Regions from separate parts of the Peribacillus sp. FSL M8-0224 genome, predicted to be linked through region 2. Evidence: riboswitches for the same ligand, from Rfam matches in the RefSeq annotation. Region 2 holds a riboswitch; each other region holds the start of a gene.

The links. A riboswitch is a leader RNA that binds a small molecule or an ion and turns the genes downstream of it on or off. The one in region 2 is predicted to bind lysine.
Region 1: another riboswitch for lysine. It lies ahead of MKX49_RS23825 (amino acid permease); the one in region 2 lies ahead of MKX49_RS17315 (aspartate kinase).
Region 3: another riboswitch for lysine. It lies ahead of dapA (4-hydroxy-tetrahydrodipicolinate synthase); the one in region 2 lies ahead of MKX49_RS17315 (aspartate kinase).

The regions. Positions count from the first base shown of each region.
Region 1 is NZ_JBBOOJ010000001.1:4,880,240-4,890,494, forward strand. It holds gene MKX49_RS23785 (3-hydroxyacyl-CoA dehydrogenase/enoyl-CoA hydratase family protein) at 1-508, opposite strand, end outside; gene MKX49_RS23790 (YuzL family protein) at 715-849, shown strand; gene MKX49_RS23795 (proline dehydrogenase) at 899-1,816, opposite strand; gene MKX49_RS23800 (hypothetical protein) at 1,965-2,243, shown strand; gene MKX49_RS23805 (spore coat protein) at 2,257-2,592, shown strand; gene MKX49_RS23810 (FtsW/RodA/SpoVE family cell cycle protein) at 2,674-3,846, opposite strand; partial or broken gene MKX49_RS23815 (metal ABC transporter permease) at 3,994-4,539, opposite strand; gene MKX49_RS23820 (LacI family DNA-binding transcriptional regulator) at 5,022-5,984, shown strand; lysine riboswitch at 6,243-6,427, shown strand; gene MKX49_RS23825 (amino acid permease) at 6,524-7,975, shown strand; gene MKX49_RS23830 (glycoside hydrolase family 13 protein) at 8,025-9,704, opposite strand; gene MKX49_RS23835 (Ger(x)C family spore germination protein) at 9,790-10,255, opposite strand, start outside.
Region 2 is NZ_JBBOOJ010000001.1:3,598,595-3,608,849, reverse strand. It holds gene MKX49_RS17335 (electron transfer flavoprotein subunit beta/FixA family protein) at 1-748, shown strand, start outside; gene MKX49_RS17330 (electron transfer flavoprotein subunit alpha/FixB family protein) at 818-1,795, shown strand; gene trxA (thioredoxin) at 2,003-2,317, shown strand; gene uvrC (excinuclease ABC subunit UvrC) at 2,421-4,193, shown strand; lysine riboswitch at 4,255-4,431, shown strand; gene MKX49_RS17315 (aspartate kinase) at 4,520-5,752, shown strand; gene MKX49_RS17310 (YslB family protein) at 5,816-6,289, opposite strand; gene MKX49_RS17305 (succinate dehydrogenase cytochrome b558 subunit) at 6,673-7,281, shown strand; gene sdhA (succinate dehydrogenase flavoprotein subunit) at 7,352-9,103, shown strand; gene sdhB (succinate dehydrogenase iron-sulfur subunit) at 9,121-9,894, shown strand; gene MKX49_RS17290 (acyl-CoA thioesterase) at 10,159-10,255, shown strand, end outside.
Region 3 is NZ_JBBOOJ010000001.1:4,397,852-4,408,106, forward strand. It holds gene MKX49_RS21270 (Ger(x)C family spore germination protein) at 552-1,640, opposite strand; gene MKX49_RS21275 (GerAB/ArcD/ProY family transporter) at 1,637-2,722, opposite strand; gene MKX49_RS21280 (spore germination protein) at 2,744-4,219, opposite strand; lysine riboswitch at 4,586-4,764, shown strand; gene dapA (4-hydroxy-tetrahydrodipicolinate synthase) at 4,900-5,796, shown strand; gene MKX49_RS21290 (D-2-hydroxyacid dehydrogenase) at 5,925-6,887, shown strand; gene MKX49_RS21295 (VOC family protein) at 7,175-7,594, opposite strand; gene MKX49_RS21300 (VanW family protein) at 7,918-8,829, opposite strand; gene MKX49_RS21305 (hypothetical protein) at 8,872-9,717, opposite strand; gene MKX49_RS21310 (DUF1259 domain-containing protein) at 9,993-10,255, opposite strand, start outside.

The DNA of each region.
Region 1 (10,255 bases), 1.3 Mb from region 2:
ATTTAAGATAACGCGGCGGATTGAAGAAGTGAGTTCCCAGGAAGTGCTTTTGAAAGTCCTCCGAACGTCCTTCTGCCATCGCTTCGATTGAAATTCCGGATGTATTCGAAGAAACGATGCTTCCTGGTTTACGATGCTGATCAACCTGGGCGAACACACTTTGCTTAACCTCAAGCTTCTCAACGACCACTTCGATGATCCAATCGACATCCTTTAAACGACTTATATCATCTTCCAGGTTTGCAGCCTCGATCAACGCGATGTTTCCCTTAGCCGAAAGCGGAGCTGGTTTCTGTTTTAAAAGTTTCGTAATCGCCGTTTGGCTGATGCGGTTACGCACTTGTTTATTATCTAATGTCAGTCCCTTTTTCTTTTCATCCTCAGTGAGTTCACGAGGTACAATATCCAATAATAAAGTCGGAATGCCGATGTTAGCAAGGTGTGCAGCAATCCCTGATCCCATAACTCCTGACCCTAGAACAGCAGCCTTTCGTATTTGTCGAACCAAGTTTATATCCCCCTTACACAATTTATTGAATGAATGTTCATTCATTTTTAATTCAAAAAAATTTTGAATATTTTTTCTTATTACTAATATAGAATATATTTGGAAATTCCGCAATGATTAAACAGGAAAAAATATTTTTTTCTCCGCGTTCTTCCGGTTATTTCTCCTCCGTTCAGTAAAAAATAACCGGGCAGGAGGTGACTTATATAATGAAGCGTAAAGATAATCCTTCTAAAGCAGCCGTGAGCGCAGCAAGTGTTAAAGGCAATGCCGGCCCTGGCGCTGAACGTCAACATGGAATCAATAAAGTGAACAGCCAAAACAATCAGTTCAAAAGATAATCCTTCTTGAGTTGAGCAGCCGTCCCTTTTCCGGGGCGGCTCTCGCTTCCTATTTCTTGAATAGGCCTTTTAAAACGAAAGCAATATTGGCTGGCCTCTCCGCAAGGCGGCGCATGAAATATCCATACCAATCCGTACCATAAGGAACATACACCCTTACCTTATATCCTTCTTTAACAAGTTCAAGCTGCTTTTCAGTGCGGATGCCATATAACATTTGAAATTCAAATGAATCCCGGGGTATTCCCTGATCTTTGACCAAGTCCCTCGTATAATCAATGATTTTATCATCATGTGTGGCAACGGCTGTGTAATTTCCATTTTGTATATGCTTCTTGATGATTTTCTTGAAATTCTCATCCACATCTTTTTTTTCGGGAAAAGCCACGTCCCTTGGTTCTTTATAAGCCCCTTTAACAAGTCTTAAATTCGGATGGTATGCATCCAGCTCTTCAATATCCCTCTCAGTCCGATACAGATAAGCTTGAATGACAGTCCCCAATTCATTATATTCAGACTTCAGGGTTTTGAATACATCCAAAGTCGGCTGACAGCGCGGAAAATCTTCCATATCAAGCGTCACGAAAACACGATGGGCTCTAGCTTCATCCAAGATTCTCCGCATGTTATTCATTACGACTTGTTCGGACACATCCAAGCCCATCGAGGTCAGCTTCAGGGATAACTGTGAATCCAGGTCATTTGTGCCAATCATCCGGATGGCTTCGATGCACTCTTCTGCCATCTTCCCTGCCTCTTGTTCATCTTCAATGAATTCACCCAAATAATCAATGGTGACAGCAAGCCCCTTCCGGTTAAGTTCAGCAATCACATCACATGCCATATACAAGGATTCTCCTGCCACGAAGCGAGATGCACCAAACCGCAGCCCGTATTTTTTCGCAGCCTGTTTCATAGCTTTATTCTTTGATAAAAAAAGGAATAGATTTTTCAAAATCCTTTCCATCTGCATTCCCCTCCAAATCATTTTGGAAAATAGATGCACAAGATTATTTTACCATTTAATCCATTTTTCAGATATTTAGAATCAAGAATAAAAAATTTCATGAAGGGAAAATTAAGCCCGATTAAAGAACACATAAGGAGGTAGAATGATGGAACAGCAAAATTCGTTTAATAGCCAACAGCAGTCGACCGGCTTCATGAAACAGCCGCCGGAGATGGTTTCGGTGAAAGATAGCTTATACTTGACCGACATGCTTGCATGGAATCTGAATGCGGTTAAAAAAGCACATTTTTTTGCCACACAATGTAAGGACCCGCAAATCATTGATGCGTTAAATCGGTGCGGACTCATGCATCAACGCCATTACGATACCATTTTGAAACATTTGAACCCGGACCAAAATCAGAGTCAACAACAATATCAATAAAGGAGGGTTCTTGATGCCCAATGAAAACAAAGTCCAAAATCCTGAATCTCCCGTGGCAAAAACACCGCAAATGAATGACAGGGATTTTATAAATGATATGCTCACAACTGAAAAATACTTTTGTAACTCCCTTTCCGTTGCCCTGCATGAAATGAGTAATCAAGCATTATTCCAAGACATTTTCTCCATTTCCAAAGAAAATCAGGAGATGCAGCGTGAACTCTATAACCTTATGTTCGAAAAAGGCTGGTATAGTTTAGAAAAGGCGCAAGCTACCAGCTTAGGCCAATCGTATCAACAATTTTCCGGATATAAAAATCAATTTCCATCTGGAACGAACATTCAATAAATAAACATTCAGGGGGGTGGATTCTGCTCCTTTTGTTTTTTTGCTACAAATAAAGCCGGCCATCGGGGGCCGGCTTTATTATTAGATATCCGTAGAAAACATATACTTCTTATAGTGATACCGAATGCTGAATATTAAGCCCATCGCCATCATGTTCCCCATGAGCGAGCTTCCTCCATAACTGACAAATGGAAGCGGAATCCCCGTAATCGGCAAAAGGCCTACAGTCATGCCGATATTTTGAAAAACGTGGAACGTCAACATGCTTATAACGCCCACACAGATATATGTATAGAAGTTATTTTTCGTGTCCATTCCCGTTTTTGTTATGTGGTAAATCAATAGGAAAAACAAGGAAATGATGATGCTTGATCCGATGAAGCCGAATTCTTCACCGATGATGCTGAAAATGAAATCCGAATGACTCTCGGGCAAATACACTTCCCTTGAACCGATTCCCTTGCCTGTGGTCTGGCCGGAGCCTATGGCCAGTAAGGATTTGGTTAAGTGATACCCTTCGGAGCTGGCATAATTATATGGATCCAGCCAAGAATAGATACGGCCGAATTGATAAGATTTTACCCCTAGGTATTTTTCCAGGATTTCAGGCTTCCAAAGTACAAAGTACAGGACCGTGGACGCGACGACAATTCCTCCCGAAACGATCGGCAGCAGGATCTTCCATGTTACCCCTGATATGAAAATCATTCCGAGCATGATTGACATGATGACAAGCGAGGTGCCCAAATCCGGCTGTTGCATGATTAACAATAAAGGGGCACCGGTCACAAGACCGATTTTAATAAGCAGCCAGATATCCGTTTGAATCGTTTTCAGCGTGTTTTTGAGATGATGGTTCGATATGACATTCGCTAAAGCCAGGATCAGGAAAACCTTCATGAATTCCGATGGCTGAATCGAACCGATTCCCGGAATGATGAACCAACTTTTCGCACCATTCCGGACAGGAACGATGCTTTCCGGCATAATGATCAGCAAAAAAAGTAAAAATAATCCGAAGCCATAAGCGTACCAAGAGATTTTTTTCAACTGGTCCGAATCCAGTGTGATGAACCCTAATACGATTCCAATCCCCACTATATACCAAAAAATTTGTTTTATTAAGAAGTTTTCAGCGTACTGTCCAGTCGTTTGGGCACTATAGATTGCCAGGCAACTTCCAACGCATAATAACAGCAATATTGTGACCAAAGAAAAATCTATTCGAGATGAAAATTTATTTTGTTCTTCCATACTAAACTCTCCCTTAAAAAGGCTCCTGCGATACATCTATAAATACACTTATTCATTATACTTTAAACAAATAAAATCACAACTATATCGAAGAATAGTTTACAGGCCTCATGGAGTTATTTCCATGAAGCCTGCAGGCATGGAGAGCTATGCATGTGATTCCTTTGATTTTCTCCGTTTCAGCAATAGGCTGACCAATCCATTGCCCGGGGAGAAGAGAAAGGCCAATCCGAATAATATGGCGGCCGAACCCACCATGCAACCTGATATCGAGGCATCCAAAATGGTGGCTGAATAGTAGCCGATGACGGAACTTAGCACCCCGACCCCGATACTGACCAATATCATGCGGCTTAAACGGTCTGACAGCAGATAGGCCGTTGCCGCAGGTATGATGAGCATCCCAACTACTAAAATGGAACCTACACTATCAAAAGAAGCAACAGTTGTCAGTGAAATGAGGCTCATCAATAAGTAATGAAAGAACAGTACAGGAATTCCCATCGCGGCAGCAAGTGATGGATCAAATGAAACGAGTTTAAACTGTTTGAAGAAAAGGAAAATCAGTAAGAGGTTCAGGATAAAACAACTGCCGACTATCCAAACAGCTTTTGGTCCAGCCTCGATTCCCGCGATTGTCATCGTGTTCCACGGAGTATAGGATATTTCCCCATAAAGGACATGTTCCAGATTTGTTGCTTATCGATTCCATCAGCAATGACTTTTACACACAGCAAAAACTGTCAGGAAGCTCCACTAGGCAGCTTCCTGACAGTCAGTCATTCCGTATGATGAAATTATATTTATATTGTGGAGTTTTACTGGTGAACATAACTAGGGGAGCTATTTCTGGACGACGTGAAATTCACGAGTAAACGCGGTTTCCACGTATAAAGCCGCGGACTTCTTGACGGGCATTGCCACTCATTTCTCCTGTTTCAAGGAAATGGCCAAGTACGCAAATCCCAATTCGATTCCGCAAAGCACAAACAGGGTGATTAAAGTTTGGAACATCATGATTTCCTCCTCCTCTAAGACTTAGACCAATATTAAAGGATGAAACCAATACCATAACAAGACCTTATTTGAAGAAATCTTCAGCAGTCCCACACTGTTCCCTTGCCCTGAAATGGGTTTCATACTGTACAATATAAAAAAAGAAAAACGGTGATACCATGACAAATATTAAAGAAATAGCTCAATGTGCTGGTGTATCTGTCTCAACAGTGTCTCGTGTATTGAATGATCATCCATATGTAAGCCCCGATAAAAGAAAGAGCGTCTTAGAAGCGATCAATCGTTTGAATTATACGAGAAACATCAACGCCATTCATCTTTCAAAAGGGAAAACCAACCTTATCGGCGTCATCATCCCCTTCAACAATCACCCATATTACGGGGCAATCGTTAACGGAATCACAAAACAGGCAAATGCAATTGGCTGTCATATCGTCATCTTTCAAACAAATTATGACAGGGAGAAAGAGATCCAGGCTTTTAATATGCTGCAAATGAAACAGCTCGATGGCATTATCGTTTGTTCAAGGATTTCGGAAATGAAAATCCTCTTGAATTACCAAAAATACGGACCGATTATTTTATGTGAAGATACCGCCCAGGCTGAATTCTCATCCATCAGCATTGATCATTATGCAGCTTTCTCCTGTGCCCTTGAGTACGTGATTGCTAAAGGATATAAGAAAATCGGATACAGCCTCGGCCGTAAAAAGAGCAGGAACAGTTCCCATCGTACAAAGGCCTTTAACGATATCATGAGTAAACATCAACTGATAAACAATGAAGCATGGCTGTTTGAAGGCAGTTATCACATCAAAGACGGTGAACAATTGTTTCAGGAATGGAATTCGATGATGGATAAACCTGAAGCCATCATCATCACGAATGATGACACGGCGGCGGGCTTCATTCTTACCGCTAGGAAATCGGGTATAAGGATACCGGAAGATTGTGCCATTCTCGGCTTCAATAATGATAGCCTTGGCGAAATGCTAGACATCACGACCATTTCCTTACCGCTGGAATGGATCGGGAAAATGGCAGTGGATCTCTTTGAGAATCCTGAAGAGGTCAAACATGTAAAACTGGACTATGCCCTAATAAAACGGAAAACCGTTTAGTTATCAGGATGTGCTATATTTTAGTATATCGTCACTTGATTCTTCCTTCCTGCCTTCATTCATTAACTAGGAAAAAATAACCACATAAAATAATCATTGCGATATCCCAGAAGTTATTTTATAATTTTGATATAGTAAAGTTTACTCAATTACTAGCAATCTATTAGCGATTGCATGAATTTCATGAGTAAAATCGTCCGACGTCACCTACAAACTGACGCCAACGATTTTAGAAAAATTGAATACTTCCTCATTTACCGATGAGTTAGAGGCTGCAGCTTATAAAAGTAAAACGGACGAGATTCTGGAAAATTAAAGACTCCGTTTGAAAGGATAAGTTGCCGAAGTTAGGGTATATTCCATGTATATTCTTGCTGGCGGTGTAACCGAATAGGAACACCACTGTCACGTTTTTTTAAAAAGCGTGGGGAGCTATCTTCGGAAGGATAAACGGGTTTATTATAAACAGCCGTCGATCTTTTTCGACTGCTGTTTTTTTATTTTTCGTTCCCTTCCAATAAAAAGGAGTGTAACATCAATTGTCAAATTCACAATCACCTTCAAGCCCTACTGAATTGAAAAGGAGCCTGAAAGCGCGTCATTTAATGATGATTTCATTAGGTGGAACGATTGGAACAGGTTTATTTTTAGCAAGTGGCGGTGCCATTCATTCAGCCGGTCCCGGCGGTGCCTTGGTGGCATATGCGGTCATCGGCATCATGGTTTATTACTTAATGACAAGTCTTGCAGAAATGGCGGCGTTCATGCCAGTGGCCGGTTCGTTCCGTGTCTATGCATCCAAATTCGTCGATCCGTCCTTCGGTTTTGCGATTGGTTGGAACTACTGGTATAACTGGGCAATCACCATTGCCGCTGAATTGGCAGCCGTTGTCTTAATTATGAAGTTCTGGTTCCCGGATAGCCCTTCATTTATCTGGAGTGCCATTGCGTTAATCACTATGTTTCTTATCAATTACATGTCAGTTAAAGGTTTCGGGGAAACAGAATTCTGGTTTGCCATGATCAAGGTCGTGACAGTCGTCATTTTCTTGATTACGGGTGTTCTGATCATTCTCGGAATCATGGGTGGGAATGACCCAATCGGTTTTTCCAATTTCACAATGGGCGAAGGTCCCTTTAACGGAGGGTTCTTCACGATTCTAGGCGTATTCATGGCTGCCGGCTTTTCATTCCAAGGAACGGAATTGCTTGGAGTGACCGCTGGTGAAAGTGAAGATCCAGAAAAAAATATCCCAAAAGCGATCAGATCCGTTTTCTGGCGCATCCTCTTGTTCTATATCCTAGCAATTTTCGTTATTGGAATGATCATTCCGTTTACGGATTCACGTTTATTGAGTCAAGATGTTGCCGTAAGTCCATTCACGCTTGTATTTGAACGGGCCGGCCTTGCATTTGCTGCATCCATCATGAACGCGATCATTTTATCATCCGTACTCTCTGCCGGTAACTCTGGCATGTACGCTTCAACCCGTATGCTATGGGACTTGGCATGTGATGGGAAAGCACCGAAATTCCTAGGCAAGTTAGATAAAAGAGGAGTGCCCGTGAATGCACTTATCGTGACTTCTTTAGTTGGCTGCGTTGCATTCTTAGCTTCATTTTTCGGGGATGGCGTCGTTTATATCTGGTTATTGAACGCTTCAGGCATGGCAGGATTCGTCACCTGGGTAGGGATTGCGATTGCCCATTATCGGTTCCGCAAAGCTTACGCCGCTCAAGGCCTTGATATGAATGCTTTACCATTCCGGGCAAAAGGCTTCCCATTCGGACCTATATTCGCACTTGTCCTTTGTATTATCATTATCATCGGACAAGGCTATCAGGCTTTCAGCAGCGATGGGATCGACTGGAATTCAATGTTCGTTTCCTACATTGGCTTGATTCTATTTTTCGTCCTATGGTTCGGCTATAAAATTAAGCATAAAACGAAAATCATTCCGCTTGAGGAATGTGACCTTAAATCAAAATAATACGCAAAGGACCTGTTCTTCCCTAACCGGAGAAGAACAGGTCCTTTTTTCATTTCAAATGATAAACACTGCATTCATATGGTTGCAGGGGTTTGCTGGAGATTCCTTCTTCCTCCTGATCATAATTGCCGATCAGCTTTGTGGCAGAATATGCATGAAGCTCTTCAGGCAAAGTATAAGAGGCCTGCTCTTCTTTAAAGTTGCACAGTACCAACAGCTTTTCTTCCTCAAACGATCTCGTGTAGGCAAATATTCGTTCATCATCCGGCAACAGCAGTTCAAAACGGCCATAAACGACGATATCATGTTCCTTGCGCAGTTGGATAAGCTTTTTATAAAAATAAAAAATGGAATTCGGATCATTGTAAGCCTTTTCTGCATTAATCTCGGGAAAATTGGGATTAACCTTAATCCAAGGGGTCCCTTTCGTGAATCCTGCGTTCCGGGAGTCATTCCACTGAATCGGTGTCCTCGCATTATCCCGGCTGCGGGCGTGGATGGCTGACATCATCCGCTCTTTTGACCAGCCATGAGAATGGACGAGTTCGTCATATGAATTCAATGTTTCGATATCCCGGTATTCATCGATGCTTTCAAATGCAACATTGGTCATTCCCAGCTCTTCCCCTTGATATATATAAGGTGTACCTTGCAGCATATGAAGACAAGCGGCAAGCATCTTTGCGCTTTCAATACGATACTTTCCATCATTACCAAACCTTGAGACAACCCGGGGCTGATCATGGTTGTTCCAGTATAAACTGTTCCAGCCATCCCCCTCCAAACCAGTCTGCCACTTAGAGAGAATTCGCTTTAAATCGGTTAGATTCCATTTTTCGTTACTCCATTTCCCTTCTGGTCCCCTCCCCAAATCCATATGTTCGAATTGAAAGACCATATGTAGCTCACCACGATCTTTACCTGTGAACAATTGCGCTTCCTCCGGTGTGACGCCTGGCATTTCCCCAACCGTAATCACGTCATGTCCAGAAAGTGCCCGTTGATTGATTTCCTGCAGAAACTCATGTATGCGCGGTCCATTCAGGAAAAAGGGGCTTCCATCACCATACTGCTTCTCATGATGAACGGCTCCATCTGAATAGCTTTGATCTTTTGAAAGGAAGTTGATGACATCCATCCGGAAGCCATCGACACCCTTATCCAGCCACCAAGTCATGATGCTGTAAACTTCCTCACGGAGCTTAGGGTTCTCCCAGTTTAAATCCGGTTGTTTCCTGCTGAATAAATGTAAATAATATTCATCGGTTCTTTCATCATATGCCCATGCTGAACCTTTAAAAATCGACTCCCAATTATTTGGCTCTTTCCCATCCCTGCCAGGTTTCCAAATATAGTAATCACGTTTCGGATTGTCTTTTGAGGAACGGGATTCCTCGAACCATGGATGTTCATCTGAAGAATGATTGACCACCAGGTCCATCATGATCTTCATTCCACGTTCATGAACGGCCTTCAACAACCTATCGAAATCGGCCATGGTCCCGAATTCAGTCATGATTGCTTTATAATCACTGATATCGTACCCATTGTCATCATTGGGAGATTGATAAACTGGGGATAGCCATATCACGTTCACACCCAGCTCTTGTAAATAATCTAGCTTCATCAAAATCCCATTTATATCACCAATACCATCGCCATCACTATCCATAAAACTCCTTGGATACACTTGATACACAACTGCCTCTTTCCACCATGCTTTGTCCATGCTTTTCCCCCTTTTTTAGCCGCATTGACACAATCCTTACACCAATACCCTATTATAAAGGGGAAAACTCCAGAATATTCTACTTTTATTCAGCTATTCCCGTTTGAATCATTTCAATATCCAGATCGACCTCGATTGGAATATCGGGATATGCCTCCTCCCAATGTTTTTGATCAAAATTTCTTGTTTTACTTTTAGCATGATCACCGAGTGCAAGCGGATCTATATGGTTCTCCTGAAACATGGTTACCATCTCATTTAATTTTTTGCCAATGACCTGCTCGGCCCTGGCCTCTATTTTATTCAGGTCGACCGCTTTGCCCAAGTCGTAGCCTTGGACCTCTAGCAGACTCGCTTTCATTTTCACTTCAATCCTGACCTTTGGGTCTTGATTGGCATTCGAAATATGATAATGGACACGTGACTCCACGTTATTGATATCGGTAAAGTCATTTTCCTTCCATTTAATTTCATAACTCCCCAGCTTAAAATTTTCACTAAGGACCTTATATAAAAAGCCGTCTTCATAAGGTATATATTTACCAATATAA
Region 2 (10,255 bases):
AACATTTGATACAGAAGAAAAAATTACACTATCCAACGGGAAAATCAATGAGGATGGAGCAGAATTCATCATTAATCCATACGATGAGTATGCAGTTGAAGAAGCAATCCAGGTGCGTGATGCACAAGGCGGCGAAGTAACGGTTATTTCTGTCGGAACGGAAGAGGCTGAAAAGCAATTACGCACAGCGCTGGCAATGGGTGCTGACAAAGCTGTATTGATAAATATAGAAGACGACATAGAAAATGGCGACCAATTCACGACTGCCAAAATTATTGGCGAATACTTAAAAGATAAAAACGCCGATCTAATCATTGCAGGGAACGTTGCAATCGATGGCGGCTCCGGTCAAGTGGGACCACGCGTTGCCGAAATTTTGGAGATTCCTTATATTACAACCATTACTAAATTGGACATAGAAAATGGAAATGTAAGCGTTATCCGTGATGTCGAAGGTGACTCTGAAACGATCGAAGCCTCTCTTCCATTATTGGTGACAGCGCAACAAGGGCTAAATGAGCCACGTTATCCTTCATTGCCAGGAATCATGAAGGCAAAGAAAAAACCGCTTGAAGAATTGGAATTGGATGACCTGGATTTGGAAGAAGACGATGTTGAGGCCAAAACAAAAACGATTGAAATTTACCTTCCTGCTAAAAAAGAAGCTGGAAAAGTTTTGGACGGGGAAATCAGTGCTCAAGTTACCGAGCTTGTTCAATTATTACGCAGTGAAGCAAAAGTGATTTAATCGAAACGGTACTTTTCAAAACAACAACACACGACAAAAAGAAAAATAGAGCACAGGAGGTTTTTATAAATGGCTAGAAAGTTTCTTGTATTGGGCGAAGTTCGTGATGGTTCACTAAGAAATGTATCATTTGAAGCTATCGGTGCGGCTAAGCTTGCTGCGGATGGCGGGGAAATCGTTGGTGTTTTAGTTGGTGACAGCGTTCAGAATTTCGGTAATGAATTGATCCAGTATGGTGCAGACCGGGTTATTGCAGTCGAAAATGATCAATTGAAACAATATACTTCAGATGGATATGCGCAAAGCTTGCTTGCCGTCATCGAGCAGGAAAAGCCGGAAGGGATTTTCTTTGGACATACGGCCTTAGGAAAAGATCTTGCACCTAAATTGGCTGGAAAACTTGAATCAGGATTGATTTCCGACGTTACATCCATTGAAGAAGAAGGCGGAAATATCGTTTTCACCCGCCCGATATATTCTGGTAAAGCGTTTGAAAAGAAAATTGTTACAGCTGGCGTGATTTTCGCGACAATCCGTCCGAACAATATCGAACCATTAGCGAAAGATGAGTCCCGTTCTGGTGATGTTTCTACATTAAGTGTGGATATTAAGGACTTACGGACAATCATTAAGGATGTTGTTAGAAAAGCCAGTGAAGGGGTCGACCTTTCAGAAGCGAAAGTAATCATCGCGGGTGGCCGTGGCGTGAAAAGTGAAGATGGTTTTGAACCATTAAAGGAACTGGCACAGGTTCTTGGCGGAGCGGTAGGAGCTTCCCGAGGAGCATGTGATGCAGACTATTGCGATTACTCATTACAAATCGGGCAAACGGGTAAAGTCGTAACACCTGACCTTTATATCGCCTGCGGAATTTCCGGTGCAATCCAGCATTTAGCGGGAATGTCCAACTCCAAGGTTATCGTTGCCATCAATAAAGACCCGGAAGCTAACATATTCAATGTGGCTGATTATGGAATTGTCGGAGATCTTTTCGAAGTCGTTCCATTGCTTACGGAAGAATTCAAAAAACTTAAAGTTAACGCGTAAAAGAAATAATACAGATGAGGGGCAAGACATTCGGCATAAGCCGATACATGTCTTGCCCCTTTATTTGCGCTACTGGGGAGGGTTTTTGGCCTGCATAATCACTCTTTTTTTGGACATCCTACCACTGAAGCAAAATATTAGCATCGATTTGAGCAACAGTGGTATACTGTTTTTAGTTATTTGAGTAAATTTGAGGAGGAAATATATATGGCTATTGTAAATGCAACTGACCAAACTTTCACAACAGATACTAGCGAAGGTGTCGTTCTTGTAGACTTTTGGGCTCCATGGTGTGGACCTTGTAAAATGATCGCTCCTGTTCTTCAAGAGCTTGATACTGAAATTGGCGATACAGCAAAAATCGTAAAAGTGGATGTAGATGAAAACCAAGAAACAGCTGGAAAATTCGGTGTGATGAGCATCCCGACATTAATCGTCCTTAAAGACGGTGAAGTGGTCGATAAGGTTGTTGGTTTCCAACCTAAAGAAGCACTTGCTGAACTTATTGCAAAACACGCGTAATAGTAAGTTAGCTAAAAAAAGCTTCAAGTCTGCGGACTTGAAGCTTTTTTCGCTATCTTGATATATAATGATTGTAAAAATGGGAGAACAGGAGGCTGAATGCATGAATCAACAAATAAAGAATAAACTTGCCCTTCTTCCCGATCAACCTGGTTGTTATTTAATGAAAGATCGTCAGGGAACGATCATATATGTAGGCAAAGCGAAAGTGTTGAAAAATCGTGTCCGTTCTTATTTTACGGGATCTCATGATGGGAAAACATTTCGACTCGTGAACGAGATTGAGGATTTCGAATACATCGTCACCTCTTCCAATATCGAGGCTCTTATTTTAGAGTTGAACTTAATCAAAAAACATGACCCAAAATATAATGTCATGCTAAAGGATGATAAGACGTATCCTTTCATCAAGCTGACTGCGGAACGCCACCCGCGTCTAATCATTACGCGAAAGGTCAAAAAAGACAAAGGGAAATATTTTGGTCCTTATCCGAATGCATTTGCAGCTAACGAAACGAAAAAATTGCTCGACCGCATCTATCCCCTAAGAAAATGCAATACGTTACCGGATCGCGTTTGTCTCTACTATCACCTTGGCCAGTGCCTTGCCCCATGTGTATATGATGTAGAGGAACAGGAATATAAAAAAATGGTCGATGATATCAACCGGTTCTTGAACGGCGGGCATACTGAAATAAAAAAAGAACTGACTGAAAAAATGCTGGAGGCATCGGAAGAGCTCGATTTCGAGAGGGCCAAGGAGTTCCGTGACAAGATTGCCCACATCGATATTACGATGGAAAAGCAGAAAATGATGACGACCGATTTCATCGACAGGGATGTATTTGGCTTTGCCTATGATAAAGGCTGGATGTGCGTTCAGGTATTTTTTGTCCGGCAGGGTAAATTGATAGAAAGGGATGTTTCGCTTTTTCCGGTCTACGATGAACCGGAACAGGAACTTCTTACATTCCTCGGTCAGTTTTACGAGATTACGAACCACTTTAAACCAAAGGAAATCTTGCTGCCAGAATCTGTGGATGCCGAAATGGCCGAAGGGCTGCTTGGTGTCAAAACGATTCACCCGAAACGGGGAGCGAAAAAAGACATGCTTAAATTGGCGAATAAAAATGCCTCCATCGCCCTTCAGGAAAAATTCTCTTTGATTGAAAGGGATGAAGAAAGAACGATCAATGCGGTGGAAAACCTCGGGAAACAACTGGGTATCTACACCCCGCATCGAATTGAAGCTTTTGATAACTCCAATATCCAGGGAAGTGACCCCGTTTCCGCTTTAGTCGTGTTCATTGATGGGAAGCCGGAAAAAAGAGAGTACCGCAAATATAAGATCAAGACGGTCCAGGGACCTGATGATTATGAATCGATGCGTGAAGTGGTCAGAAGAAGATATTCACGAGTATTGAAAGAAGGGCTGCCGCTTCCGGACTTGATCATCATTGATGGCGGAAAGGGACATGTCGAAGCGGTAAGGGATATTCTGGAAAATGAATTAGGCTTGGATATTCCACTTTCAGGCCTCATTAAGGATGAAAAGCATAGAACCTCGCAATTGATGATCGGAAATCCGCTTGAACTTGTACCTCTTGATTCAAGGAGCCAGGAATTTTACCTATTGCAAAGAATTCAGGATGAAGTGCATCGGTTCGCGATTACGTTTCATCGCCAGCTACGCGGGAAAAATGCGGTTCACTCCCAGCTTGATGATATTCCAGGAGTCGGGGAAAAGCGAAGGAAGCAATTATTAAGGCATTTTGGATCATTGAAGAAAATCAAAGAGGCGACGGCCGAGGAAATCATGGAAGCTGGCATGCCAAAAGGGGTAGCCGAGGGAATCGTTAGAAAATTACAAGAATAATCTTGCTACCGATAAATCTCTATGCTATGATTAAAAGGAATTTTTAACTAGACAACTTAAAAGTGCTGATAGAGGTGCGGAATTCAAGAGTAAAAACCTGGAGAAGTATGAGCTTCCATGAAAGGTTTTGAAAGGGGACGCCGCCGAAGGAAGACAAGACTCATACCTTGTCCTCCTGGTCCGACATTTAAGAAATGGCGGATTGTCAGGGTTTATACCCTGGAGAGCTATCTCACTGTGTTTACAGTATTAGATATGTGACCACAGCAATGAGATATTTCTCATTGCTTTTTTTATTGCCTAAAAAGTAGAGAGGGTGCATGAGGATGGCATTAATCGTTCAAAAATTCGGCGGAACATCCGTCGGTAGCGTAGAAAAAATCAAAAATGTTGCCAATCGGGTAATCGAGGAAGCGGAGAATGGAAATGAGGTTGTCGTCGTTGTTTCAGCTATGGGGAAAACAACGGACCAATTGGTTTCCATGGCGCGTGATATTTCCGGATCCCCGAGCAAGAGGGAAATGGATATGCTATTGACGACTGGGGAACAAGTAACGATTTCCCTGTTAACGATGGCATTGATTGAAGAAGGACATGAAGCCATTTCGTATACTGGCTGGCAGGCTGGCATGCAAACGGAATCCGTTCATGGGAATGCCCGGATTTTAAACATCGATGCCACGAGGATCCAAGCTCAGCTTCAGGAGAAGAAAATAGTGGTGGTAGCCGGTTTCCAGGGTAACGATGCAAATGGGGAAATCACTACCTTAGGGCGAGGAGGATCCGATACGACGGCGGTTGCCATCGCTGCAGCGCTGAATGCGGATAGATGCGATATTTATACGGATGTAACGGGTGTTTTCACAACGGACCCACGCTACATAAAAGGCGCGCGAAAACTCCAATCCATTTCTTACGATGAAATGCTGGAACTTGCCAACCTGGGGGCGGGTGTCCTTCACCCAAGGGCTGTCGAATATGCAAAAAATTATCAAATTCCGCTTGAAGTCCGTTCAAGCATGGAGAAAGAATCAGGTACGATCATAGAGGAGGAAGCAACTATGGAAGAAAACTTAATTGTACGCGGCATTGCTTTTGAAGACAGTATTACGAGGGTCACAATATATGGTTTGCCCCAATCACTTGGTGCATTATCCACAATCTTCACGACGCTTGCGAAAAACCGGATCAATGTGGACATCATCATTCAAAGCATGACTGCCGAGGATACGACGAATCTATCTTTTTCCACAAAAAGTGAAGATACGGAAGCGGCCTTGATCGTGCTGGAAAATAATAAAGAACAATTGGGGTTCGACCGAGTCGAAACGGAGAGCGGGTTGGCCAAAGTGTCCATCGTCGGTTCTGGTATGGTATCCAATCCGGGAGTGGCTGCCGAAATGTTTGAAGTGATGGCCAATACAGGCATCCAGGTGAAAATGGTCAGCACATCGGAAATTAAAGTTTCGACCGTCGTCAATGAAAAGGAAATGGTGAAGGCGGTTGAATCCCTTCATGAAGCATTTAAACTTGGTCAGCATGCAAATGTGCTAGCTTAAGTGTCAGGAGTCCAATAAAAAACAGACTTCCGGTAAAAAGGGTAAGTCTGTTTTCAGGGCTCATTAGATTGGATCTCTGGGATCCCATTGGATGGTGAATATCACTTTTTTTGCGCGGCGTTTGATTTCTTCCGTTGATTCGCTGAGGAATTTTTTTTGCAGTGTAAACTGCTCGGCAAGGAAACCGGCTTCAAGTTGGAAGTGACAATCCGGGTGTAAATCCAAACGGCGGCTGATTATTTCACCTGTCAGGGATAATTCCATCTCGTGTTTCGTATATTTCAAGATTTCCAGATTGCCCCATCCAGCGTTTTGGAAGAATTCAATCACTTCCTGATCGCCATTCAATGGGAATTTTCTTGCTAATTGTTTACCTGCCCAATAGAGGATTTGATTAGAGTCTTTTCCGAGAATATCGTTCAATAGAACTTCTCTGATTAATTCGTATCCGAAAGCTGGAACTTGGAATTCTTCAGTTGTTTGAATTTCTTCAGTTTGAATCTCTTCTTCTATCGCAGCAGCAATATTTTTTTTCATAATTTATCGCCTCTTTCTGTAAATCTATTATAAACGTATTTCTTTTGCAAATTATACTGTTTTTTATTTATTTAAATCACAATTGGAAAAAAATGAGAAATTATACCGGGATATTAATAGTTAAATTAGAAATTTCTTCAAAATATCATCTTGACAAACAAAAAATAGCCAATATAATCCAATAAAATCTATTCTGAAAAAGAGATTTCTTGTATCCGTTTTCTTGACGCACATAGAAGTCAGGAGTAAAATGGACATGTCACATAATTGTAAAGGAAGTATAGAGGAGTTTTTTGACTCTATACTGTATTTTCACGCGGAGATAAAAGGTAGCCACCAGTTTATCTTTGCATGATTTTTCACAAATTAAGGGGGGGCACTTAGTGGCAAAAAATCGTGAGTTTGGGAATCGCAGGCTTCATTCACTTCTAGGAGTAATTCCAATTGGTCTATTCCTAATTTTTCATTTATCGGTAAACTTTATGGCAACAAAAGGAGAAGAAACTTTTAATGGGGCAGTTCATTTAATTGAGTATACGCCCGTGAAGATTTTGGTAGAATGGGTCGTCATCTATCTACCGCTCATTTTCCATGCTGTGTACGGAATTTATATTGCCTTTACAGCAAAAAACAATTTAGGCAGATTTAGTTTCTTCCGTAACTGGATGTTCATGCTGCAACGCCTAACTGGAATCATAACGTTGATTTTCCTTGTTTGGCATATATGGGCAACTAGAATTCAAGCAGCTATGGGTGCTGAAGTTAACTTTGACATGATGGCAGAGATTTTCTCTAGTCCATTCATGATTGTGTTCTATATTGTTGGTATTATCTCGGCAATCTTCCACTTTGCTAATGGATTATGGTCATTTGCTGTGAGCTGGGGTCTTACAGTTTCACCAAGATCGCAAAGAATCATGACTTACTTTACATTGATCGTTTTCGTTCTTCTTTCTTATATCGGAATCAGCGCAATTTTCGCATTCGTATAAGAAGATAGAGTTCATTTATAAGAATTAGGAAAAACATAGCTTGGCTAATGGAAATAAGGGAGTGACAGAATTGGGTAAAGGTAAAATAGTTATCGTTGGTGGAGGTCTAGCTGGATTAATGGCTACGATCAAAGCAGCAGAGCTGGGACAACAGGTTGATTTATTTTCTTTAGTGCCTGTTAAACGCTCTCACTCAGTTTGTGCCCAAGGCGGAATCAACGGGGCAGTAAATACAAAAGGTGAAGGGGATTCTCCATATATCCACTTCGACGATACAGTTTATGGCGGAGATTTCTTGGCTAACCAACCGCCGGTTAAAGCGATGTGCGAAGCAGCACCATCGATCATTCATATGTTTGACCGTATGGGTGTTATGTTCAACCGTACTCCGGAAGGTCTTCTTGATTTCCGTCGTTTCGGTGGTACTCAACATAGCCGTACAGCATTCGCTGGTGCAACAACTGGTCAGCAATTACTTTACGCATTGGACGAGCAGGTTCGCCGTTATGAAGTTGAAGGCCTTGTAACGAAATATGAAGGCTGGGAATTCCTTGGAGCTGTTATCGATGATGAGCAAACAGCACGCGGTATCGTAGCACAAAACCTGACTTCAATGGAAATCAAATCATTCCCTGGAGACGCAGTCATCATGGCGAGCGGCGGCCCTGGAATCATTTTCGGTAAATCAACGAACTCAATGATCAATACAGGCTCAGCAGCTTCCATCGTTTATCAGCAAGGTGTTAATTATGCTAATGGTGAGTTCATTCAAATTCACCCGACAGCAATCCCTGGCGATGACAAACTTCGTCTAATGAGTGAATCCGCTCGTGGTGAAGGTGGACGTATCTGGACATATAAAGACGGGAAACCTTGGTATTTCCTTGAAGAAAAATACCCTGCTTATGGTAATCTAGTACCTCGTGATATCGCGACTCGTGAAATCTTCGACGTATGTATGAACATGAAGCTTGGCATTAATGGTGAAAACATGGTTTACCTGGATCTATCACATAAAGATCCTAAATTACTTGATATTAAACTTGGCGGAATCATTGAAATCTACGAGAAATTCATGGGTGAAGATCCTCGTAAAGTTCCAATGAAAATTTTCCCTGCCGTTCACTATTCTATGGGCGGACTTTGGGTTGATTATGACCAAATGACTAACATCAAAGGTTTATTCGCTGCAGGTGAGTGCGATTATTCACAACATGGCGGTAACCGTCTTGGTGCCAACTCACTTCTTTCCGCAATCTATGGTGGTTCAGTCGCTGGACCGAACGCCGTTAAATATATTGAAGGCCTTGCTAAAACTTCAGAATCCATTCCTTCTTCATTGTATGAAGGGTACGAAAAACAAGAACAAGAGAAATGGAATGAAGTCATGTCTCTTGATGGTAACGAAAATGCGTACGTCCTTCACAAAGAACTTGGTGAGTGGATGACACAGCATGTTACTGTAGTTCGTTACAATGACAAGCTGAAAGAAACGGATAACAAGATTCTTGAGCTGATGGAACGTTACAAGAAAATTAACATCAATGACACGGCTAAATGGAGTAACCAAGGAGCTGCATTCACTAGACAGCTGCAAAACATGATGCAATTGGCTCGTGTAATCACAATTGGTGCATTAAACCGTGACGAAAGCCGCGGAGCGCATTACAAACCTGATTTCCCAGAACGTAATGATGAGGAATTCATGAAAACTACTATGGCAACATTCAAAGGCTTGGATCAAGCACCTGAATTCCATTATGAAGACATAGATGTATCACTGATCGCACCGCGTAAACGTGACTACACTACGAAACACTAAAGAGGGGGAGCAAAAAAATGGTTGAAACTAAATCTGAGACTAAAACAGTCCGTTTTATAATCACTCGTCAAGATACACCGGATTCAGCTCCTTATGATGAGGAATTCGAATTAGCGTACCGTCCGAATATGAACGTAATTTCCGCCCTAATGGAAATTCGTCGTAATCCAGTAACGGTACAAGGCAAGCACACTACAGCAATCGCATGGGACATGAACTGTCTTGAAGAGGTATGTGGTGCTTGTTCAATGGTTATCAATGGTAAACCAAGACAATCATGTACAGCTCTTATCGATCAATTGGAGCAGCCGGTTCGTCTAGCACCAATGCGTACATTCCCTGTTGTTCGTGACCTGCAAGTCGATCGCAGCCGTATGTTCGACTCATTGAAAAAGGTAAAAGCATGGATTCCAATCGATGGAACGTACAACCTTGGACCAGGACCGCGTATGCCAGAAAAGAAACGTCAATGGGCTTACGAGTTATCTAAATGTATGACTTGCGGTGTATGTTTGGAAGCTTGTCCGAACGTAAACAGCAATTCAGACTTCATGGGGCCACAACCATTATCACAAGTTCGTTTATTCAACGCACATCCAACTGGTGCAATGAACAAAGCTGAACGTTTAAATACGATCATGGGTGATGGAGGACTTGCAAACTGCGGTAACTCACAAAACTGCGTGCAGTCTTGCCCTAAAGGCATTCCATTAACGACTTCGATTGCTGCGTTGAACCGTGATACTACGATCCAACAATTCCGTAACTTCTTCGGCAGTGATGAAGTTTAATCATGAACATGAAAGAACCTGTATCTTATGATATGGGTTCTTTTTTTCATTGTTTTACATACACAGACTTGGTTGGGAATCGAGAGAATCATAAACGATTGATAACTGGGGTTGAAGTGTAAATCCGGCACCAGGCCAACTGTGAAGGATTTGTGAAGTGAGCTTGATAATTCACCCTGCTTTCAATAGAAAATCCTTTTCATTATCGTTGTTTTCTTATAAAATGAGTGAATAGTCATTCAATTCAGAAAGGGTGTGCACAAGTTGGGCAAAATATCATATATCGATAATATTACGGAGTGGATCAATGATTTTTCTTTTAAACATGAGATTAAGATCCGCTTTTCGGAAACTGATATGT
Region 3 (10,255 bases), 800 kb from region 2:
TTCCAAGCAGGATAAAAAAAGGCAATTAATTTATTAATTGTCTTTTTGCTGTTTTGTTAGTGTCATAAACGCACGCCCCCTACTTAGCCTGCTCCAGGAAATAAATAAGAAACATGATATGCAAAAAGAGAACATCAGGGGGATTGTAAATCTCCTTGATGTAAAGCTTGTCTCGGATGGTATGACTACACTTTTAATTCTCTAATTACGTCTCTTGCTTTTTTAGCAAAATCTAGTGGTGATTCAAGGGATTTTTAGAATATTAGATATATAGTCTGCAGATGCTTGAAATGCAAGGCAGAGCTTTTTATATCTTTAATTAGCGTCGCAAAAGTAAACGTTCCAAACGTATTAATTTAAACGTGATTTTTAGGCTCAATTGAGACTAATACTAAAGTAAAACATCCAGATAATTTATAAAATAATTTTCAGCAAAAAAAAGCACCCTGTAAATGATGCTAATATTTTACAAATCAACTCCGGAATTTTTCATTTTTTATAAAGAAGAACTCCTGTCGCTTTATTTCCCCAAACCGCAACTCAGTTTACTCCTATTCCACAACGCCCGATTCTAAAATTTCAACTTTAGCATTCACATTTATCGGGATAGAAGTATAAATTTCATCCCATTTTTTCTTATCCCAGCTTCTAGTCCTCGTTCGTACTTGTTCGCCAATCCCTAGGGGATCAACATGTAGTTTTTGAAAATTCCTCACTAAATTTTCCGAGCGTTCCTTCACATCTTTGGACATTTTATCTTCTATAATTTTAATCATTTTAGGAGTTACTTCATCACCGGTATATTCTCGCAATATTGCCTTTATCTCGAGATCGATCGTTATAGGAGTATCTGTCATCGGCTTTGAAATCTTATAAGACCTTTTTGTTTTTATATTGTTGACGGAAGCAAATTCTCTCCCTTCAATTTTTGTAGAGAACCCTTCCTTGCTTGTTGTATTTTCATATAACATTTTGAAAATAACATTTTCTCGGCTCTTAGTCTGATACACGTATTCCCCTTTACTATTAAACATGGCATTTCCTTTAATATAAACTTTCCCATCCAATGCTTTTACGATAGGTAAGAATGGGTCCATTCCTTCAGAGTAATGAGCATACAAAAAAAGATGGAGGTTAGTTCTAGGCAACATACCCATTTTTATATTTTGTTCAATTGTATTAGATAAATAAATTCCTTTATCTATGTTGCCAAACTGCGGGCTTAACACACCCTTTGAACTCCCTTCTACAATGCCGAGTTTTAAAGTAGTTCCAATTGAAGGGTCTCTGATTAATGTATCAATTAGATAGAATATCCCTTGTTTCGCAAGCCTTTTTTCGTATAAAACCACCTCTAATTTCCCACTAAATATGGGTCTTTCAGATTGCTGATTCATCTCATCTCGCACGTCTTTACTAAGTGATGATTTCGAACTAAAGGTAATATTTTTAATGGTTTTATCAGGATAATAAAGAGGTGTTACAGCGATAGCTTCGAAATGAGTCTTATCGACATAATCATATCCGATGGCTGTTGCCAAATTTATTTCATCGAGAACTTTGCTTTCCACCCCCATGCAGCCTGAGAGAACACTAATTAAAAGAAGTATCAGGGCCAATTTCGCGAATAAAATTTTCATTTTTTATCTTCCTTTTTATTTGATATGACAGTAGATAAACAAACCAGAAATAAGACATAAGGAATTTCCAAAATCAATCCTAAATTTGAAATGTAATCCACAAATTGATTAATCATTCCCCTGCCTTTAATTAGATTTGTCATCACAACCAATAAAATTAATAGTAGAGCATAAATTGTTTTCTGCTTCATTTTAAAGTATTGTGAAATCCCCCTTGCCGAAACCCACATATAGAGACATACACTAGGTACTAAAACTAAGACCCATGTAGCGATTCCTATGTACTCAAACCGTTCAACAAAAGGCATTTGTACAATTCCCCAAAAAGACAAAGTTGCCCAAATATATCTACTGATTTGGCCTTCACTGTAATACCCTATTGTCAGGATCGTTAGGCATAAATAAAGGAAAACAGAAGTAAGATTTCCTAGTTGCGCCCACTTTTGTGAACTTTTACGATGCTTAACTAATGGATAATACATCATTAAAGTGGAAACGCCTAAATAGCTATATGACATTTGCTTAGATGCAAGGGCCATTTCTTTAAGAGAATGATCCCATATGGGCAATAGGTTGCGAAAATGTGTAAATTCCAGCGGGAAATAAAAAGTTAGAATTAAATAAGAAGGGATACTGATCCCTAAAAAACAAATACCGGCGACCACTCTAAACCCACCTAAAACCACATAATAAATTAATAAAGCAAATATGGAGGTCACCAACCATGTGTTAATTTGGGGGAATACCCAGGATTGAACGATTTCAAGATAGGATCTTAAAACAGAAATCCCCACCATCAGCCAATACAGTATCCAAATGATATTTAGTAAACCGCCAAGCCACTTTCCAAAAAGTCGTTTCTGTATGCCTATTAAGTCCATATCGTGCCGATTTAATAGGTTGTACATACCCCAAATACCCAATGAAAAGACTACACCACTTATAATGACCGCCATCCAAGCATCATGGCCAGCAGATTTAATGATTATCCTTTGAAATCCCAGGACCCCTACACCTACCTGAATTTTAACGATTAAAAAGAAGACTAGAAAAGGCGAGATTTGATCACTTTTATCGTTCATGTAAGAAACCTCCACTCTCACTTAGTCTTTAGTATCTTCCTTGGGTTCTAACCGAACGGTGTCTTCCGTCTGAACCTCAATTGGACGTTTAGCCTGAAGAAAAAATGGTAAACGAATCAAGGCATCCCGCATATCATAAATCCTTGGCGGATATAATGGTTCAAGAAATGGCCTCCCTAAGGAAGTTACCCTCAGTAAATGCACAAGCAAAAAACAAAAACTGATAGCTATACCCAATAATCCTAAAAAGTAAGCCATGAGTAGGAGAGGAAATCGAATTAAGCGAATGGTATTACCCATTTGATAAACAGGTGTAGTAAAAGAACCAAGAGCCGACAATGCAACAAGAATTAACAATACATTACTCGTCAGCCCTGCTTCAACAGATGCCGTCCCAATAACAATACCACCTACGATACCTATTGTTTGACCTACTTTAGTCGGCAGTCTAGCTCCTGCCTCCCTGAGAAGTTCGATGGCTAATTCCAAGATTAATGCTTCTAAAATCGGTGGAAATGGAATTCCGCTACGAGAAATCACAAGCGTACTGACTAAATCCTTTGGGATCAACTCATAATGATAGGTGAGAATTGCGACATATATGGGGGTCATTAAGATGGAAAACAATACAGCAAAAAAACGAATAAGCCTAAAGAATGAGGCAATTGTCCAGTTGAGAAAATAATCTTCGAATGCCGCAAAGTACTCAAAGAATGTAGAGGGCCCAAGTAAGCCATGTGGAGCTCCATCCACCAAGATCACTACTTTGCCTTCTCCAAGTACTGCAGCCAATCGATCAGGTCGTTCCGTATCGATAAATTGAGGAAAAGGAGAATTTTTATTATCTTCAATCATTTGGGAAATATAGGAGCTATCAATTATTTGGTTAACCCTTAAATCAGATATGCGCTGTATGACGGTTTCTACATTCTCGCTATTTGCAATTCCTTCTATATGAATCACAGCTACTCTTGTTTTGGATAACTTCCCAACAATAATTTCTTCAACAGCAAGTTCTGCAATTGGAAGCCGTTTTCGGATTAAATATATATTCGTATCAAGTGATTCGACCAGTGCCTCTTTCGGACCGACAACACTGAACTCTACCTCTGGCAGTGTAACTTGCCTCGAAGTGTTATTTGCTGCTTTAACTAAAACTGCTTGATCAGATTGATTATTTAATGTAATGGCTATATAACCCATTAACAGCTGACTTTGTAGTTCAGCAGGATTTTTTGTAAAAACAAGCCCCTCTATTGGCAAGTTGTGTACAAGCTCTTCCAGAGTTGAAGAATTTGTATGTAAAAAAGGAAGGAGGTCCCTATGCATTATATCTTTATCAATTAATGTATCGAAAAAAGATACACAGTATATTTCATTTTCAAAATCGAGTGTAAAGCTTGTGAAGTCCTTGGACTTTTGCAGATGTTTGAGTACATCAGTGAAGTCTGTAGATTTATGAATTTCTTGCTTTTTAAAGAATGAATATCTTTTCAATAGACTTCACTCCTTTGATTGTAAGATATGGATATTATTTACGAATTGAAGGTTTTTATACGCACGAATACTTAGTTGAAATTACCGATTAAAATTAGTGGCCAACTGTAATTTGAGTTTTAATCGAATAAATAAAAAAGAATCATAAAAGGGGAGTTGTATTTTCTACTACTCCCTCGTTTAGAACCCTCGTCCATTAAATATTTATTCAACTTATAACGAATAAAGATGAATCCACCCCAATACTCTAGCCATTTCCATAGATTTCTAGCATTCTTAAAAAACTTCATAATTAGGCTTGCAACAGAATGGATTCCCTGTTATATTACAATCAATTAAATATTTTCTTACTTCGGAATCTTTTGAAGTGAGGATAGAGGAGCAAAGACCATTAGTACACATTTTGAGGAGAATGAGATCCTATGACTATTGTGGAAAGGGGAATTTGCCGAAGCGGAAAGAATCTCATGTTCTTGAAGCTGGTTCTGCTATTGAATAAATACAGGACTGTCATATAGGAAACTATATGGAGGGCTATCTTATGCGCGGAAACATTTTCTTGGTAAATATTGTTTCTAATGCAGCAGCGAATCCTCGTTGTTGCTTTTTTGCGTTTACTCCTGAATGGCCCTAACCACCTCTGAATATTTTTAAAAAATTATACAAAAGGGTGTGAAGTTATGAATTTTGGCCAAGTTTTAACCGCAATGGTTACCCCGTTCAATCATAATGAAGAGGTTGATTTTAATGCTACGAGAACTTTAGTAAACTATTTAATTGCTAATGGTTCTGATGGATTAGTAATAGCCGGTACAACTGGAGAGTCCCCTACATTAACTCAAGAAGAGAAAGTGGATTTATTCAAATTTGTTGTAGAAGTTGTTGATGGAAGAGTTCCAGTCATAGCTGGAACCGGCTCAAATAACACGAGAGCTTCCATCAGCTTGACAAGGCAAGCGGAGGCAGCAGGAGTCGACGGAATCATGCTCGTTACCCCATACTATAACAAGCCGTCTCAAGAAGGATTATTTCAGCACTTTAGCGCTATTGCCCATTCCACTTCATTACCGGTAATGCTTTATAACATTCCAGGTCGAAGTGTTGTAAACATGTCAGTGGAGACGATTGTCAGCCTCTCAAAAATCACCAATATCGTGGCAGTAAAAGAAGCAAGTGGTGACTTGGATGCCATGGCACAAATCATAAGCAAAACAACTAGTGATTTTACTTTATACAGCGGCGATGATGGGTTAACATTACCGGTTTTAGCCATCGGTGGAGCAGGCATCGTTTCGGTTTCTTCACACATAATTGGCAATGAAATGCAAGAAATGATCAATAGCTTTAAAAATGGTGATGTCCATGGTGCTGCCGCTGCACATCGTACACTTCTTCCAATCATGAAAGCATTATTTGCTGCACCAAGCCCGGCACCAGTAAAATCAGCATTAAATATGCGGGGATTAAATGTTGGAGGTGTCCGCTTACCATTGGTCCCTTTAAACGATGAAGAAAAAAGAACACTGCAAACAGCTCTGCAGCCTAGTAACGCAGAAGCCATTTTGTTAAATAAATAAAACGAATGATTCTGGAGAAATTTTAAAAAGCAGTGCATACTCGAAAGTAATGCACTGTTTTTTTATCCATGTACGACTCAGGTGGAAGAATTTACACTATATTTAAAGAATCAATAAGGAGAGAGCCAATGGGGGGTACACACAAACCAAACATTCTTGTATTTAGTCCTATTCAGACAGAGGTCGATGCTTATGCTGATCGTATCCGCAATAGTGGGTTCATATCGGTGAAGACAGCGAAAACTTTGGAGGAAGCAGAAAAATATTTACCAGGCACTGAAGTTATCTTGGGGTGGAATTTTCCTACACAATTACTATGTAAACCAATAGCCGCATCTGTTCGCTGGTTTCAATCAATGGGAGCAGGGGTCAATGATTTGATAGCAGACAATTCGATACCTCAAAACATTACAATAACTCGAATTATTGACCAATTTGGTGCTTACATCTCTGAATATGTATTTTTGTTTCTCTTGGACATAGTGAAAGACGGTCCTCGGATGAAACAATCGCAATTGGAGCGAAGGTGGGATCCTTTCATTTCTGAAACCCTAAAAGGGAAAACAATCGGGATCGCTGGACTTGGATCGATTGGCGCTGAACTTGTTCGTAAAGCCCGAGCATTTGATATGAATGTACATGGGTTAAGCTTTAGTGGAAAACAAGCAACACTCGTGGATCTCCACTTTACTCCAGATCAATGGGGTGAATTTGTAAAAGACCTGGATTATTTGGTCCTGACGCTTCCTTTAACGGATTCCACTTATCATATCATTAACCAGGACCTACTTTTAGCGATGAAACCCAACGCTTACCTTATCAACGTTGGCCGCGGCGCATTGATAGATGAAGGGGCTTTACTATCTGTCATGCGGGAAGGACATCTTCAGGGAGCAGTCCTTGATGTATTTGAGACAGAACCGTTGCCAAAAGAACATGCCTTCTGGTCCATGCCCAATGTGTTTGTCACTTCCCACCTGTCAGGGCCCAGTACGATTAACGAAGTGAGCAACTTTTTCATAGAAAATTTAAGGCGATTTTCAAGTGAACAACCATTAAGTGGAATGGTAGATCGGAATCGAGGGTATTAAACCCTTAAATAATTTTTGAAACAGCCGCATTTTTCATCGAAGGAATGCGGCTTACATTTATTTAGCTCTATATTCCTCTTACAAATCAAAAATCCCCTCACAATAGATACTTTTTTCGATGGAGATAACGCAATTGTACCATCCATTTATTATCTCCTTATGTATAGTTCCATAAGAAAAAGCTGCCTTAATGACAGCTCCGATCAGTAAACGATTCTATAAATTGTATATACGAACTAGATGCGAGTAATGCAAACTGGACATGCTTTGAATGCCGTCAGCGCGGATCACGCTTTTCTGTTCGAATCCAGAACATCCAAATAGTGCTGATTGTACATAATGCCTAGGATATTCCCAAAGGGATCAACCACGGATGCAGTAATGAACCCCTGACCGCGAACTGTGGGTGCCTCGTGTTCTTTCGCTCCCATAGACAGCAGCTTCTCGAAAGTTGCTGTCACATCGTCGACGTGCCAGTACACGACGGCACCCCCGGCCGCTCCGGTCGACGAACCACCGGGCGCGTAGCGGCTATCGATTAGGCCCAGCTCGTGCTGGTAGTCCCCGAGGCGAAACTCGGCATATCCCGGCCGTTCGAAGTATGGGTCGGTACCCAGCAGCTCTGCGTACCACTTCTTTGCCGCCACTAGATCGTCGGCCCAAAAACTGACGGTGGTGAGTCCTCTTAATGTCTTTGTTTCGCTCATAATCGATTTCCTCCTCAATGTTGAGTAAGTAACTATACTTCAATATTTAGGGTCACCGGGTGATTTCCTAGTTGCAGTTCCGATAGCTATTGTAAACGTCTATGCTGACAACAGTATGTCAGTGTAAGTGAATATTTTATCAAAAGTGGCTTGAACATTTATTCCTTTGATTAACTTCGATTTACCTACGAATAAACCCTTCTCTTTTTCAAGAAAATGTCCCAAACAAGCCCTTGCTCCAATAAGCAAAGGCTGTTTTTACGCGTTTCTTCTATATATACATCAAATTTGCCAAAGGTGCCCCCATTCGTATACGTGTACTTTTACGAACGAATAATTTGTTCTTTGGATATCTGCTTTGAAGCATCAGGAATCTTTCGTATTTTATAATTAATCATATCTGAAGAGTAAACCATGATACTCACCATTCCTCCTTGGATCGTAGCCCGGATCAGGATCGGTTGATTGTACTTGTTTTTAAAACTAAAATCAGGCCCATACCAGCTTACTGTTGCATCGCGGCCGGATGGAACATACGGAACGCTCCTTGTATGGGAATAGCGTTGAATCGTTTGCAACCCTGCATTGTCGATAGCATTAAACAATGTTGATGAAACCTGGCAAATCCCTCCGCCAATCCCTTCAGAAAACTCTCCTTTAACGATAACCCGAGCGAGCAAATATCCTTTTTCTACTGACCTCTTGCCAACAGCTTGGTTAAAAGAAAAGACCTCTCCTGGAAACACGACATAATTATTAATGGCTTCTGCAGCAAGTGAGATATTATTTGAACGATTTTTATTGTTCACATTAAAATAGGTTCTATATTCACCTATCTTTTTTTCACGAATTTCCGCAAGTATTTCGCTGTCAACCTTTGGATGAATAGCAAGCAAAGGTACTTCTAGTTTGTATGATCTACTACTGTACAAAAAGGAATGAAATTGCTCTTTAAAGGCTCGATGGTATAGCTTGTAACCTACCCGCCCAGGTAGAATATTACCTTGCTTGTCCATTGTGGCATTTACAGGTTTTTGGTAAACTTGCCGGTCTATTTTTTCGACAAATTGATTGTATTTATCCACGTCCACCATAGGAACATCCAGGAAGGGCATTGTAATATCAGCATGGTTGACACTGGCAATCGTTTGTCCTTGGTGGGTTACCAATAAGCTTTCAGAAATATTCACTGGTTGAACGAATAGCAAAAGTCCCGCAATCCATGTTAATCTCATTTAATGCACCTCCTGGGTTGGTTTCCTTGAACATTCACAATTTCACTTCAAGTCTTCATAAATTGCATCTTGATCAATAAACCAACGATCAGGCAAACTCTCCTTGCGGATCATAAAATGCATAACCTTTATTTCTTTGCCTTCTTTCTTCTTATAAATAGCTACTTGAACGGGTACATCCACGAGAAATAGACCATTTAGCTGTTCAGGCGGTTGTCTTAAAGGGTCAACCACTCCAAAGTATGTAATATCTTTAACAAGTTTATTGACACGGTTAGGGTGACTCGGATTTGATAAGGTCATTGCTAATAATTCCTGATTTCCTTGATTAATGGCAATGGTAAAAATACGTATAAGTTCGTAAGGATTTACCGTTTGTATATAATCATCAAGCTTACCAGCCGCCTTCAATACCATTAATTTATGAGAAAGATCTTCGTTTTTCAACCTATGCGTAATACTTCCAGAGAAATGAACGCAAAAATGACCTGAAAAACCATTTGGAAGAGCACCAGCACCATGTGGCATTCCGTGCATGGATGCAGCAATCATTTGATTATTGATTAATACAATAATGGCTCTTCTATTCCAACTCCATTTATTATTATAAATTTTCTTCATGATTTGAGTATCTTCTTTGGTTAATGGCTGTACATCGGCATGATGGCTACCTGCCCTTCGTTGTACCTTAAATGATAAACCAGTTTCAATATCGATTATGGTGAAATTTGTTTTATCAGGAATAATGTTATTTACAATCTCCCAAGGTAACATCTCAATTTTAAAACTTATAGGTCCTTCTTCATCTTCCCATTCCATGGCATAGACCGAGTGATCGACCATTAAGACAAATATAAAAATAGCGATAATTAATTTATTGTTTTTCATTTGGCCTCTCCTGCATTTTTTCTTATTATTTCAGGACAAACTAAATTGAATACCTTTGAAAATTTGGAAATTCTTCAAATTAAGCTAAAAAGGTTCAGACATGCTAGTGTTAATGGTCCAATATGTACTTTTGATATCCCTAATCCGGTAATTTAGAAACTACACAAGATGCCATGCGGCCTGCTCCAGGGGAAAATAAAAGACATGATATACAAAAAAAAACATCAGTGGGATTGATAATCTCACTGATGTAAGGCTTGCCTCGTATAGTCTGACTACACTTTTAATACTCTAAATGCATCTCTAACTTTTTTAGCAAAATCTAGAGGTGGTTCAATCGATTCAAAGTGCATATACATTGCCCGAGGTTCTTCAAATAACCAGTGATTATGAATAGAAGTAACTAAAAGGTCCCTTTTTCTAAGTTCAGTTAATAACGGGTTAACTTCTTCTTGTAAAAGAACTGTTTCCCCTAAATTTAATGCATTCCCCCTACTATCAACATTTTCAAACGTAAAAAATTGCGGATTGACTAGTG